DNA from 2 places in the Kerstersia similis genome. Region 1 is predicted to be linked to the other one. Evidence: predicted binding sites of a transcription regulator. Region 1 holds the regulator's gene; the other holds the start of a gene.
The links. Region 1 encodes sigma-54, which starts transcription at its own class of promoters, with help from an activator protein. Its sites were predicted from a motif close to TGGCANGNAANCTGCTTT; they were not measured.
Positions count from the first base shown of each region.

Region 2: a site for sigma-54 is predicted at 1,041-1,058, ahead of exaC (acetaldehyde dehydrogenase ExaC). Genes of this name have one in related genera too.

Region 1 is NZ_CBCSIQ010000011.1:57,268-64,433, forward strand. Features, by position in the region: gene ACNA1V_RS08745 (TetR/AcrR family transcriptional regulator) at 1-395, shown strand, start outside; gene ACNA1V_RS08750 (hypothetical protein) at 441-1,049, opposite strand; gene rpoN (RNA polymerase factor sigma-54) at 1,081-2,466, shown strand; gene ACNA1V_RS08760 (MFS transporter) at 2,490-3,686, shown strand; gene ACNA1V_RS08765 ((2Fe-2S)-binding protein) at 3,844-4,086, shown strand; gene bfr (bacterioferritin) at 4,589-5,065, shown strand; gene ACNA1V_RS08775 (hypothetical protein) at 5,208-5,852, opposite strand; gene ACNA1V_RS08780 (peptide chain release factor 3) at 5,892-7,166, opposite strand, start outside.
Region 2 is NZ_CBCSIQ010000024.1:51,093-58,258, forward strand. Features, by position in the region: gene exaC (acetaldehyde dehydrogenase ExaC) at 1-982, opposite strand, end outside; gene ACNA1V_RS13930 (sigma-54-dependent Fis family transcriptional regulator) at 1,292-3,406, shown strand; gene ACNA1V_RS13935 (hypothetical protein) at 3,446-3,991, opposite strand; gene ACNA1V_RS13940 (VUT family protein) at 3,985-4,623, opposite strand; gene ACNA1V_RS13945 (VanZ family protein) at 5,104-5,457, shown strand; gene ACNA1V_RS13950 (hypothetical protein) at 5,548-5,787, opposite strand; gene cydB (cytochrome d ubiquinol oxidase subunit II) at 5,798-6,931, opposite strand; gene ACNA1V_RS13960 (cytochrome ubiquinol oxidase subunit I) at 6,949-7,166, opposite strand, start outside.

The sequences.
Region 1 (7,166 bases):
TTACGCAGTATCTGCGTGAACAGGTGCTGGAAAGCGGAGAGCAGGATCCGGCGGAAAAGGCGGTGCTGCCTTACCGTATTCTGCAGGAAATGGGCGCACGTACGGAATATCGCGGTTGCGCCTTTTTGCTGGCCGTGGCGGAAAACGAGGGCTGCGCACCGGTTTTGGAGGTGGCGCGCGAGTATCGCCGTTGGCTGCATCAAATGTTTACGGAATTGGTTGCCTGCCTGACGGATGATGCCGAGGCATTGGCGAACGAATTGACGCTTTGTTATGAAGGTGCGATGGCCGCAATGGCGATTCATCGCGAGCCCGCTGCGGCGGATGTGGCGCATCGCTGTGCCTTTGCGCTGATTCGCGCCCGCCAGCCTGTTCCGGTTGCCAGCGCAGCCTGAACAGGCATTCTCCGGGCGATCGTCCCGGAGAATGCCTGGCCGAATTCATTCCGCCTGCAGGCGGGGTTCCTGACGTTGTGGTTTGAATAGCGAAGCCGTATTGGCTGGGGTGGCGGAGGCCGTGCTGGCTGCAGGTTTCAGGGCTGCAGTGAGGGCGGCATTCTGTTCCCGGGCGATATGGAATTTTTCCACGCGGCCGCTGGCCAGTTCCGTAACGGTGCGTTTCAGGTCGCCCAATGCCAGTGGCATATCCCTATCTTGCCAGACCCAATCCAATACGGAGCGACCATCGTTTGACAGGTCGTGGCAGAGGGGTGCCAATTCACCGGGCGGCACGATTTGTTCCCAATGGCGGTTGATTCTTTCCCGCGCCCAGGCGCGCAGCAGGGACAAGACGCCCAGGCTCAACAGCGCAGCCAGCGTCCACCAGACATAAGGGCCGCTGCGCATGGCCATGCCTTGGGCCTCCGTGCTGAATTTGGCCAGAAATTCATAGCGTTGCGCCAGGGCATATGACAGCCCTTGCCAGCAAAGCCATAGCCAGACCAGGGCGGCAAACAGGATTATTCCTCCATCGCGCAGCAGCGCGGGCTGCGCTTTGGTACGCAGATAATTATTCAACACTTGCAGATCATATTGGCTGGGTGCAGTCATGGCGGGTCTTATGGTGCAAAATATGGTTCCCATGATACGACCCGCGCTGGAAATTCGCCAAAGTCAGCAGTTGGTGCTGACGCCACAGTTGCAACAGGCCTTGCGCCTCTTGCAACTATCGTCGCTGGATTTGCAGCAGGAAATCGCACAGGCACTGAATGAAAACCCAGTGCTGGAGCTGGAAGCGCCCGAACAGGCGCCTGCCAGTGAGGTTGGCGAGGATATTTTTTCCGGCGCGACGGGCACCCGGCATGATGGCGATGACGATTTTTTCCCGGAAGCGGCGGCTGCGCCTTCGCTGCGCGAGTATTTGCTGGGCCAGATCAGCTGTACCCGGGCGAGCCGGCGCGATATCGCACTGATGACCGTCCTGATCGACGAACTGGATGACAACGGATATCTGGCCGCCAGTTTCGAGGAAATCCTGGCCTATCTGCCGGCGTCATTGGACATCGAGCAGGGCGAGCTGGAGGCCGCGCTGGCCTTGCTGCAGAATATGGAGCCCGCAGGGATTGCCGCAAGGAATATGACGGAATGCCTGTTGTTGCAGTTGCGCCGGCCAGATCCGACGGTCTGGCCGGAAGCACGTGACCCGGGCATCGTGGCCTTGGCGCGGCAGCTGTGCAGCAGCCATCTGGAATCCTTGGCGGCTGGACGCCTGGCCCACCTGTGTGAAGCGCTGGCATGTTCACCTGCGGACATACGCCTGGCCCATGCATTGATCCGGCGCCTGGATCCTCATCCGGGGCGTGCCTGGACCGTTCCGGTCGCGGATTATGCGGTGCCGGATGTCATCGCCTACCGTAGCGGTAAAAGCTGGCGTGTGCGCCTCAACGGGGATCTGGTGCCCCGGTTGAGCGTGAATGATGCGTATGTGCAAGCCTTGGGGCAGGAACCGCGCGGCAGCTATGAGGGTTTGCAGGCCCATGTACAGCAGGCCCGCTGGTTGATTCGCCAGGTGGCGCAGCGTTTTGAAACCTTGTTGCGGGTCGCGACCGAAATCGTGGCGCGTCAGCAGGCATTTTTTGAGTCGGGTATGGTGGCCTTGCGACCCATGGTGCTGCGCGAGATTGCAGAAGCCTTGGGCCTGCACGAGTCCACGGTCTCGCGGGCGACGGCGGGCAAATATATGGCGACCCCGCACGGCACGCTGGAACTGAAACGCTTTTTCAGCACCGGGGTGCCGGCCGCGGATGGCGAGTCGGCCTCGGCGGCCTCTATCCAGGCGATGATGCGGGAAATGCTGGAGCAGGAAGACCCGCGCAAGCCCTTGTCCGATAGCCAGTTGATGAACAAGCTGGCCGAACGGGGCGTGGAGCTGGCACGCCGTACGGTGGCGAAATACCGCGAGGGCATGCGAGTGCCGACGGCCTCGCAGCGCAAGGCCATGGCCTTGTTGCGTATGGATGATGGTTAATGCCCTGGGGCGATTGCTGACACATGGACGATTCTTCTTTTAGTTTGCGCAAGATTGCACTGGCGGCCTATGGGCCGTCCGTGCTTTTTGGCGTCGGTATCGGGGCCATCACGCCGGTCATTGCGTTGAGCGTGCGCGGTTTGGGAGCCTCCTATGCCGTGGCCGGACTGGTGGCGGCGCTGATCGGGCTGGGTTCGCTGGTGAGCAACATTCCGGCTGCGTTGCTGGTCAACCGCTATGGCGAGCGGCGTGCCATGGTGGGAGCGTCGCTGCTGAGCGCCGTTGCCATGCTGATTGCGATGGTGGCGCATACGGTATGGATGTTGGCGCTCGCAACCTTGCTGGTGGGGGCGGCAGCGTCGGTGTTTCAGCTGGCTCGGCAAAGCTATCTGGTGCAGGCAGTTCCGCTGGCGATGCGCGCCCGCGCGATGTCGGTGCTGGGTGGCACGGCCCGCATAGGGGCATTCGTGGGGCCGTTCGCTGGGGCGTGCCTGATCGCCCTGATGGATCTGCCCGGTGCCTATCTGCTGGCGCTGATCGCCATGCTGGGCGCCGGGGCGCTGGCCTACAAAGTGCCGGAGCTTGAAGTCGCCGCACCGCAGGCAAGCACCGGGGACGGCAAGATATCGCTCGCGTCGATTGCGCGTTCCCATGCCGGTGTGTTCCTGACCTTGGGTTTTGGTGTTCTGCTGATCAGTGTGCTGCGTGCCACGCGCCAGGTGGTCTTGCCTTTGTGGGCAGAACAGCTGGGCTTGGATTCAGTGGCGATTTCGGTGATCTACGGGCTGGTGGCGGCGCTCGACATGGCGGTGTTCTACCACGCGGGCAAGGTCATGGATAGGCATGGCCGTGTCTGGGTGGCGGTACCTTCCGTCATTCTGATGGGCGCCAGCCTGATGTTGATGCCGTTTGCATCCGGTGTGATTTCATTCATGGCGGCAGCTTTGATGCTGGGGTTCGGCAACGGCATCAGTTCCGGCATCATCATGACCCTGGCCGCGGATGCAGCGCCTGCGCAGGGACGCCATCATTTTCTGGGGCTATGGCGGCTGGTGTCGGATGTCGGATCGAGCGCCGGGCCGCTGCTGTTATCAGCCCTGACGGGCGCCATTTCGCTGGCGGTTGGAACGTTTGTGGTCGGCACCCTGGGCTGGGCGGCAGCGGCCGTCTTCTGGCGTTGCCTGCCGCATGGCCCAGGGCCATACCGTCGTAAAACGTAAGGCCTGGATAGCGGGTGATCAGGCCGGGGCAGGCCGATGCGCCGCGCCTGCGTGGGACTGGCCCGTGCGGCGGACGGATGGCGGCTCGGGAAAACCCCGGTACATGCCGGGGCAAATCCACTTGCATAACACAGAGACTTTCCAGATAATTAGTCTCATGTACATTTGTATTTGTAACGCTGTCACTGAGCGCCAGGTTCGCGCTTGCGTCGATTCCGGCGCCGCGACGCTCGATGATCTCCAGTATGAGCTCGGCGTGGCCAGTTGTTGTGGCCGTTGCGCCGAGAGCGCTTGCTCCTACCTACCTGGCGGCGCCTGCCACACCGTGGCGACTGTCGCGTTGCCGGTCGGCGCAGCGCCGGAGATCCTGCCGGCAGCTGCCTCGCAAGTCGCAGCCTGATCATACTCGGCGTGGTCTGCTGGCATCGTGACCTGCTTTTCCTTCAGGGTGCGGGCCCATCGGCAGTGCCGCGCAGCGCTTTCTTGTCTGATTTACACAACATCGCAGATTGGCCATTCTCATTTGGCCAGCGAGTCTCTCTGCAGCCATTCCCTTCTTTTTCGGCACTTTTTTCATGAAAATCAAAAGGTTTTCATGAAAATTGCGTCTGTCAGGCCGCGCCAGGCCTGACTTGCCCGAGCGGCATTTTGCAGTTGCAGACGCATTCTCATTTGCCAGAGCTTTCCTGTCATGGGTCGCACGACGGTTTACCAGATGCGCATCTACCATGGGCTTTTCACGGCATGGATGCTAGCCTGACCGGGTTTACAGCGGTGAACCGGGCGTTGCCGGGGCGTGCTTTCCCGCACCCTGCCTGCCGGCAAGATTGCCATCCAAGGGTTTGCATCTTTCTTCATGGCATACCGCTGCCTTCCCAGAACCATAAAAGCCGGAGCCGATCATGAAAGGCGATAGACAGGTTATCAAGTATTTGAATGCGCAACTGACCAATGAGCTGACGGCCATTAATCAGTATTTCCTGCATGCGCGCATGCTGCGCCATTGGGGCCTGAACCGTTTGGGCAAGCATGAGTACGATGTTTCCATCCACGCAATGAAGCATGCCGATAAGCTCATGGAGCGGATTTTCATGCTCGATGGCTTGCCCAATCTGCAGGATTTGCACAAGTTGCGCATTGGCGAAGATGTGCCGGAAATCCTGTCCTGTGACCTGAATCTCGAACGCGATGAGCATGCGACGCTGCTGGAGGCGATTGCCTACTGTGAGTCGGTCAAGGATTATGTGACGCGCGACCTGTTCCGCCGCATTCTGGACGATACCGAAGAACACATCGACTGGCTGGAAACGCAGATGGGTCTGGTCGAGCAGGTCAGCTTGCAAAACTATCTGCAGCACCAGATGCACGAAGAGGATTGAGCGAGTCTGGGGCGGACGCGCGGCCAGCTGTCCGGCCCAGGACTGTCTAGCCTGCCTTGCTGCCATGAAAAACGCCACGGTGCCCGTTTAAGGGCTGCCGTGGCGTTTTGCCGTTGAGGGGCAGTTGGCGTGCGCTGCGGTTTCAGCGGCGCTCCGGACAGTCGCGTGTGGTGCCCCAGGCGTTATTGGGCTCGCAGTACTTGCGACGGGCGGCCCAGGCACAGCTGGGGCGTTCGAAAAAGCCCATGGTGTCGGCACAGACCTGCAGTTCGCGACGCAATGCCGCCTGCCAGTCGCCTGTGGCACTGGAATGCGAGGCACTGGGGGCCACGACCGGCGGGTAGCCGGGATCGTCAGCCAGGGCGGCGCGCAGATCCCGGATGTCGCGGATATCGGCTGCCGGTGGCGTGTCGTCCTGCCGGGTATCGGCAGGCAGCGGAGAGGCACCGCGGGTGACGAGCTGCAGGCTTTCTGGCGTGACCTTGGCGCGGGACACCATGACATTCGGGTCATTGACCGTATCGAGCAGCGAGACCATGGGCACGTTCCACTCGGCCGGGTGCGTTTCAGGCACGCCCAGCGTGCCATCCAGACGCGGCTGTGGCGGCTGTGCCACATACGGGCGTCCGTCTGCATCCAGAACGTTGTCGGCATCCTCGCCTGTGGCATGGGGCGGAGGAGCGGTTGTCGGTGCGCGCGACACCAGCCAGTCGCCCAGCTGCATGCCGGCAAGACCGGCAGCGCCAAGCACGAGGACGATGATGATCAGGATAGATCGCCAGGACATGAACGTTGCTCGTTGTTGTTGATTTCCATACGTGCGCCGTCAGGGCGTTTTACTGAAAACGTGGCCGCCATGTTCACGCATGGCGTGGAACTGGACGTCGGGATAGAGATCCTGGGCGACCCGCAAAGCCGCTCCGGATGTGGCCAGGAAGGCCGGGGCATCGACCACATCATAGGCGATATGGGCGGCATTGGCATCCATGAATTTTTGCAGCGCACGAGGATTGTCGGAGGTAATCCAGCGTGCCATGGTGTAGCGTGAAGGCATCATGCGCGCCTCGGCGCCGTACTCGGTCTTGAGCCGGTGCATGACCACTTCGAACTGCAGCTGGCCGACCGCGCCCAGCAGCATGGCGCCACCGGCTGCAATCGGTCGAAACACCTGAATCGCACCTTCCTCGCCCAGTTGCACCAGACCGGTACGCAATTGCTTCACGCGCAGCGGGTCTTTGACTTCGACTTGCTGGAACAGCTCGGGGGCAAAGAAAGGCAGGCCGGTGAAGTGCAGGGTTTCGCCTTCGGTCAGGACGTCGCCCAGCTGCAGCACGCCATGGTTGGGAATACCGATGACGTCGCCGGCATAGGCTTCTTCCACCAGATCACGGCGTTGGGACAGGAAGGACACCACGTTGTTGGGACGGATTTCCTTGTTCGTGCGGCTGACCTTCAGGCGCATGCCGCGCGTGAATTTCCCCGAGCTGACACGGATAAAGGCGATGCGGTCGCGGTGCGCAGGATCCATATTGGCCTGGACTTTGAACACCATGCCGCTGAACTTCGGTTCATCCGGGCGGACTTCCCGTTCGACCGCATGGCGCGGTCCCGGCGGCGGCGCCAGGTCCACCAGCGTATCGAGCACTTCCTGCACGCCGAAGTTGTTGATGGCAGAACCGAACAGGACAGGCGTTTGGCGGCCGTCCAGGAAGGCCTCGCGGTCGAAGGCGGGGGCCGCTTCGCGGATGAGTTCTATCTCGCCACGGGCCTTGTCGTAATTGTCGCCAAAGCGGCTGGCGACGGCCGGGTTGTCCAGTCCTTCGATGATTTCATCATCGCTGGGCAGGCGTTCCTGCCCCGGCTGGAACACGCGCATGCGGTCGTTGCGGATGTCGAACACGCCCTTGAATTGCTTGCCCATGCCGACCGGCCAGGAGAAGGGGACGGCGTCCATCCCCAGGTGCTCTTCGATTTCGGCGAGCAGATCCAGCGGTTCCTGAACTTCGCGGTCCAGCTTGTTGATGAAGGTAATGATGGGCGTGTTGCGTGCGCGACAGACTTGCAGCAGCCGAATGGTCTGGGGTTCGATACCATTGGCAGC
Region 2 (7,166 bases), on a different contig from region 1:
TGACCCGGGCAACCGCCTTTTCAATAAAACGCTCGTAGATGGATTCCTGAATCAGGATGCGCGAGGGGCATGTGCAGATTTCACCCTGGTTCAAAGCGAACATAGACAGACCTTCCAAGGCCTTGTCCAGGAAAGCATCATCCTTATCGAGAACGTCGGCAAAGAAGATATTGGGCGATTTCCCGCCCAGTTCGACCGTTGCCGGAATCAGGTTTTCTGCTGCGGCATGCAGGATATGGCGCCCCACCGGCGTGGAGCCCGTGAATGCCACCTTGGCAATGCGCTTGCTGGTCGCCAAGGCCTCACCGGCCTCCTTGCCAAAGCCGTTGACAATATTGAGCACGCCTGCCGGCAGCAGGTCGCCAATCAGCTCCATCAGTACCAGGATGGAAGCCGGCGTCTGCTCTGCCGGCTTCAGCACGACCGGGCATCCTGCCGCCAGTGCCGGCGCCAGCTTCCAGGCGGCCATCAGCAAGGGGAAATTCCACGGAATGATCTGACCGACCACGCCAATGGGCTCCTTGAAGTGGTAGGCAACCGTGGTGCTGTCAATCTCGGAAATTGCGCCTTCCTCGGCCCGCAGGCAACCCGCGAAGTAACGGAAGTGATCCACGGCCAGTGGCAGGTCGGCAGCCATGGTTTCGCGCAGCGGCTTGCCGTTATCTATGGTTTCGGCAACCGCCAGGCGTTCGAGGTTCTGTTCGATGCGATCGGCGATGCGCAGCAGGATGTTGGAGCGCTCGGCAGCGGACGTCCTGCCCCAGGCGGCACGCGCGGCATGGGCGGCATCCAGGGCCAATTCGATATCCTGCGCGTCGGAACGCGGCACACTGGTAAATGCCTGGCCGGTGATGGGCGAAATGTCCTCGAAGTAGTTGCCTGCCACCGGTGCAACCCACTTGCCACCGATGAAGTTCTCATACTTCTTCTTGAACGGAAATTCGACATCCAGTCCCAGCTTCTTCAAATCTGACAGATTCATGCCTCTTCTCCTTTAACGGTTCGGAACCGCACCATGCGGCGCCGCCCTTGCCGGTACATAAGCAATTAGCATGCCAAGAAGCAGGAAAAAATGCTTCTCGTTTTCCGCGCTGGTGCAGGCGCAGGTTTAGGGCATAATTTGCTTATGCCGTACCTCAGCCAGTCCTGGCTGCAACGCTGCAAACCGCGACACTGCGACACATTCAAAGACAACACCTGTCGCATAAAGCGACACTTTGATTTTGCAATCTTTGTCGCCTTGCGCGTACCACGCATAGATCGTAACGACGTTCTAAGGGAGGCCATAGAGATGACATTCCATTTCGCCGCTGCACTGCAAGCCGAACCCTCTTCGGCCTCGGTGCTGCGTTCCTGGCAACGCTGCATGGCTCGGGAATCCGACATGCAACCCGATCCCGTCATGCTGGTACGCGGCGAACTCAATGTCAGGCTGGCACAGCATGCCAGCCTGCTGCAGGCGGCCCAGCCGGAAATCGACACGCTCTCCAATATGGTGGGGCGCCACGCCGGCATCGTGCTGCTGGCGGATGCCACTGGGGTGATCCTGCAAACCGCTGGAAACACCAGTTTCCTGCAACAGGCGGAAAGCGTGGCGCTGCAGCCCGGCGTCAGCTGGGCCGAACAGCACCGCGGCACCAATGCCATCGGCACTGCCTTGCTGGAAAACACGCCGGTACGCGTGCATGGTGCGGAACATTATCTGCACTGCAACCGTATTCTGAGTTGTCACGGTGCGCCGGTCTGGTCGCCGCGTGGCGACCGCATGGGTGTACTCGATATTTCCGGCGAAGCGTCGCAGTTGCATGACTACGCGCTGGGCCTGGCCGCGCTGTGTTCACGGCTGATTACCAACCGGATGATGCAGCAAAGCCTCTCCGGGCGGGAATTGCTCGTCTTTCAACGCCAGCCTTCCTTGCTGGAATCGACTGAGCGGGCCTTGCTGCTGCTGGAGGACGGCCACATTGTTGGCGCCAATGACCTTGCGCTGAGCCTGCTGCGCACCTCCTGGAGCGACTTGCTTGATCAGCCGGCGCAACGCTGGCTGGGCGAATGGCAACAACTGGGCCAGGAGGCCACCTTGCTGCGGGCCCCGGACGGCGAAAGCTTTTATGCCAGCCTGTTCCGCAATCGCACACTCATCCCGGTCGGCGCGACCTTCCCGGCATCCAGCGCCGTTTCCCTGGCAGCATCGGCTGCAAGCGCGCCGGTGTCTCCCCCTGCCGCAGCACACGCTTCCCCCCCAACGCCGGCCGCCTCTCCCGCACGCCCGGTACGCCCTGAGGGCCAGGCATCAGCGGAAACACCGCCCAGGGAAGAGCGGCCCGCAGGCGTCCGCCCCCACCCCGCCCTGGCACCCAAGCTGGCCCTGGATCCCCAACTGAGCACGCGATTTGATGCCGTGCGCCGTGCCTTTGATGGCGGCTTGGGGGTGTTTCTGCAAGGGGAAACCGGAGCCGGCAAGGAAATTTATGCCCGCCGGCTGCACGCAGCCAGCCGCTGGCGCAATGGCCCCTTTGTTGCCGTCAATTGCGGCGCCCTGCCTGAATCCCTGATCGAAGCCGAACTGTTCGGCTATGAAGCCGGCGCCTTTACCGGCGCGCGCCGCAATGGCTCGCGTGGCCGGCTGCGCGAGGCAGACGGTGGCGTTCTGTTCCTGGATGAAATCGGCGACATGCCTCTCAGTCTGCAGACCCGCCTGCTGCGCGCCTTGCAGGAACGGGCGGTGCAACCCCTGGGTTCGGATCGCCTGATACCGGTCGAATTCGGCCTGATCAGCGCCACCCACCGGGACATCGGCGCACTGGTGCAGGCCGAGCAGTTCCGTAATGACTTGTTCTATCGCCTGCATGACCTGCGCGTCAATTTGCCGCCACTGCGCGAACGCGCGGATTTCCGCAGTTATGTGTGCAGCATGCTGCGCGCCACCGCAGGCGATGCCCTGCCCTTGACCCTGGATGACAGCGCGCTGGATCAACTCACCCGCCACCCCTGGCCCGGCAATTACCGCGAACTCCAGGCCTTCATGCGTACCTTGAGCGTCATGAGCGCCCCCGGCAGCGTGATCACTGCCGCAGATGTCGCCGCGTATCTGCAAAATGTTGCGCTGCCCGGTAGCCAGACATCCAACACGGCCGGATCACCTCCCCTTCAGCCGGCATCGCCATCTGATACCGGCGCCGCCGCATCCGCCGTGGCAGCAGATGCTCCCCCCGCGCCCCGCACGAAGCCCGCCGGCCTGCGCGACGCCACGCTTGCCATGATCGAACAAACCCTGGCGGCCTGCAGTGGCAACGTGTCACAGGCGGCGCGGCGGCTGGGCATCCATCGCAGTACCATTTATCGTCACCTGGAACGCGACCCAGGGCTCATGCCCCCCCATGCCCTTGTCCGGGCCAGAGGCTGATTGCCCCGCCGGCTGCAACCCCGCCTGCCGGGCGTCCGTTCAACCCGCTGTCCGCACCCGCGTACGAACCGCCTGGCCCAGTTTGGGCAGCACAAAATATCCTTCCAGTTCGACGCCATGCCCTAGTACCCGTGCGCAATCCCGGGCAAGCACCTGCGTCAACTGCTCGACATCACGCACCAGACGATGCCCGATGAATGCCTGGAGATAAGCCCCCAGTGAAAACACTTCGAGCAAGCGCGCCCGGCTGCGATAGCGGATATGCAACCAGGACCCCTCCCCCGGATTATGCGAGGCCGGGCACAATTCGGGCAGGATCAGCTCATGCTGCTGCCAGGTCCGCATCCCCGGATGCGGATTGGCAATGGTTTTCAGCACGGCCCCCGTGTCCGGCGAACGATAATCATCAGGACGCTCGGGAACAGCCGTATGGTCGCTCGCCACATCGGCTGCCATCCCGGCCACCACGGCCACCGTGGTCGCCTCAGCCTCCCCTGCTGTTGCGCCGACCCGCGACGCTGACCGCTGGCCCGAGGATCGTGCCAGCGCTTGGCGCATCTGGCGCGCGGCATAGGCACTCAGCATGATTTTTCTCCAGATTGTGTCATTTCCAACGGCCCATTAGCGACAGGCACGGAACAGACAGGCACCGAACAATCTGGCACTGTCAACGGGCAGGCGCCCGTTCCGCCTTGCTGCCGGCGTCGCTCCCATTGCATGAACGGCAGCCAGGCCAGCACGGCGGCAATCAGAAACTTGCCGATGACATCCGCATAAATGATCTGCGTCATGTCATAGACGCTCATGGCTCCCGCAAAAGCCAGCACCGTGAAGGCGGTACTGTCCAGCGGGACGCTGACGGCATTGCTGGCAAGCACGCGCGCATGCCAACGCCTGTGGCGCAGTCGCTGAAACATGGCCGTATCGGCCAACTCGCCTGCCAGTATGGCGGCGAACGAGGCCAGTAAAAAACGTGGTGGTACGTGAGCGATGAACTGGCCGTAGGCTGCCGTCACCAGCAGGGCCAGCCCGATGGCCAGATAGACCGTCGGCAGACCATAGGCGTGCAGGCGATCACGCAAGGTGAAAACCGCCGCGAAGAAAATGGAACCGATACTGAAGAGACCAAATCCTGGCAACCCGATAAAGCTGTCCAGAAAGATATTGGCCAACAAGATGGCGCAGACATACGCTGCCAGCCAGCAGGCGCGCAACATGAAAGACTCCTTGCCCGCCACCGGACATATCCAGCGCGGCGCAGAACAGGAAGAGACACGACAGAGGGCGAGAGCCCAAGCCGCAAAACCGCATTCTAGCGTATCGCCCCGCTGGCCCGCACTGCCGCCGCCCATCCTCCAGGGCAGGACACGGCCAGGCTTGCAGCACAGGTTCACCGTTCGTCCCCTGCCGCCCTGGCCATTGGCCTCGTCCGGACTCGATGTCAGCTTGCCTATCCTGGCCACGTGATACGATCCCAGCGCTGAGCTTGCAAGGCTTGGCCCGACCTCCCCGGTATTTCGGGCTATCGCTGCACCACCCCGCTTTACTCTGTACCTCGCAGGCACGCCCGATCCTGATGCGCCACCGGACTGTTCGGCCACTTGGCCGGTTCGACCCCAATCGCTGAACAAGCGAGCCGCTGCGCAGGCCGGACTGTCACCGTTGTCTATTCCCGTTCTGTTTTCATGACTCAATCAATGCTTGACCGACTGGCGCTGGCTGCCACCCTGGCCCTTCTGATTGCTATCACTTATCTGACGCTGGCCGCGCCGGGCTCCCTGCCTCGCGTTTCCGGCGGAGACAAGCTCCACCACGCACTGGCCTTTGCCGCGCTGGTCTTTCCCTTCGTGGTCGCCCGGCCGCGCTGGGCCTTGCGCACTTTCGCTGCCGCCATCGCCTATGGCGGGCTGATCGAACTGATACAGCCGAGTTTCGGGCGCTCTGGAGAATGGGCGGATCTGCTCGCCGATACCATCGGTGCCGCGGCGGGCATCGTACTCGCCTGGCTGACGCGCTGGCTATTGCCTATCAGCAGAAAAACCGCAGCCTGAGCTCTAGCCCAGCATGAAAAAAAGAGGCGTTCCGGCCAAAACCGGAACGCCTCTTTTCCTACTGGCCCAGCCAGCCTGGGAAAGTCAGCCTCAGTAGCCTGAGGTGTCCTTCGCAGCCTTGGCCTGGCCGGCTGCGCCCGCGTCGCCACGCTCGGCGGCGTCTTCCTGCGCTTCAAACAGGACGCCACCCAGCGCTGCTACCAGGATCATGAACCCTGTGCCCAGCAGCCAGGAGAAATACCATGGCCCGTAGTCACCCAGCACAATCGCCAGCAGGATGACGATCACTGCGAGAACTCCGGCCACGATGAAACGTGCAAGTACCGACATGTCCGCCTCCTTACAAAGCGTGGTGAGAGTTTTCGACCTGCTTGGCATCCACCTTGCCACGCATCACCCAGAAGGCCCAGCTGGTGTAGCAAATGATGAGCGGCATGAAGATGATGGTAAAGCCCAGCATCCAGCCCTGCGTGACAGCACTGGCACCGGAGTTCCAGACGGTCAGGCTATGCGAGGGATGGGTCGATGAAGGCATCATGAACGGGAACATCGCTGCACCTGCCGTGCCCAGCACGCCCACCCAGGCCAGCGCGCCCAGCCACCAGCCCAGCAGCTCACGACGGGCACGCAATGCCAGCAGCCCCAACACCACGCCGATATAGGTCAGCGCCGGCAAAATCCACAGCACGGGGTACTGGCTGAAATTCGCCAGCAGGCCGCCGGGCACGCGTTCCACCGTTTGGTGCAGCGGCGTTTGCGCTGCGGCGAAATCCGGGCTCTGCACAATACGGAAGCCGTCCATGCCGGAAACCCAGAAGCCGCCGATGGTGAACAACACCAAGGCGACCACGCCCCCCCACAGGGCCGCACGGCGCGCGCGCACAGCGACTTCACCCGCGCTGCCGCTCATCAGCATGGCACCCCCCATGTAGATGGACATGGACACGGACACCAGGCCGCACAGGATGGCGAACGGGTTCAGCAGTTCCAGGAAACTGCCGGTGTAGTAGGACGTCAGGCGCCAATCGAAATGGAACGGCACGCCCTGCAACACGTTGCCAATGGCGGCACCGAAAATCAGCATGGGCACGAAACCGGACACGAACAGGCTCCAGTCCCAGGCATTACGCCAACGTTCGGACGGCATCTTGCTGCGGTACTCGAAACCCAGCGGACGCACGATCATGCTCCACAGCAGCACCAGCATCACAATATAGAAGCCGGAGAAGGCCGTGGCATAGACCAGCGGCCAGGCTGCGAAGATGGCTCCGCCGCCCAGGATGAACCAGACCTGGTTGCCGTCCCAGTGCGGACCGATGATGTTGAGCGCCACGCGGCGTTCCGCATCGGTGCGGCCCACGAAGCGCAGCAGCGTGCCTACGCCCATGTCCATGCCGACCATGACGGCCAGACCGATCAGCAACACGCCCAGCAATACCCACCAGAGCACTTTCAGTACGAGATAAATCTCCATGACGAATCTCCTTGAGCTCAGGTTGCAGCGGCCGGGGCCGGCGCAATGGACGGAACCGAAGCTTCGGGCTCGGGATCATCAGGCCCCTTGCGGATGGACTTCAGCATGAGGAAGATCTCGATGACCGCGAAGATCGTATAGATCACCACAAAGCCGACCAAGGACACGATCATATAGGTCAGGCTATGCGTGGATGCAGACAGCCAGGTCGGCAGCACTTCATATACCGTCCAGG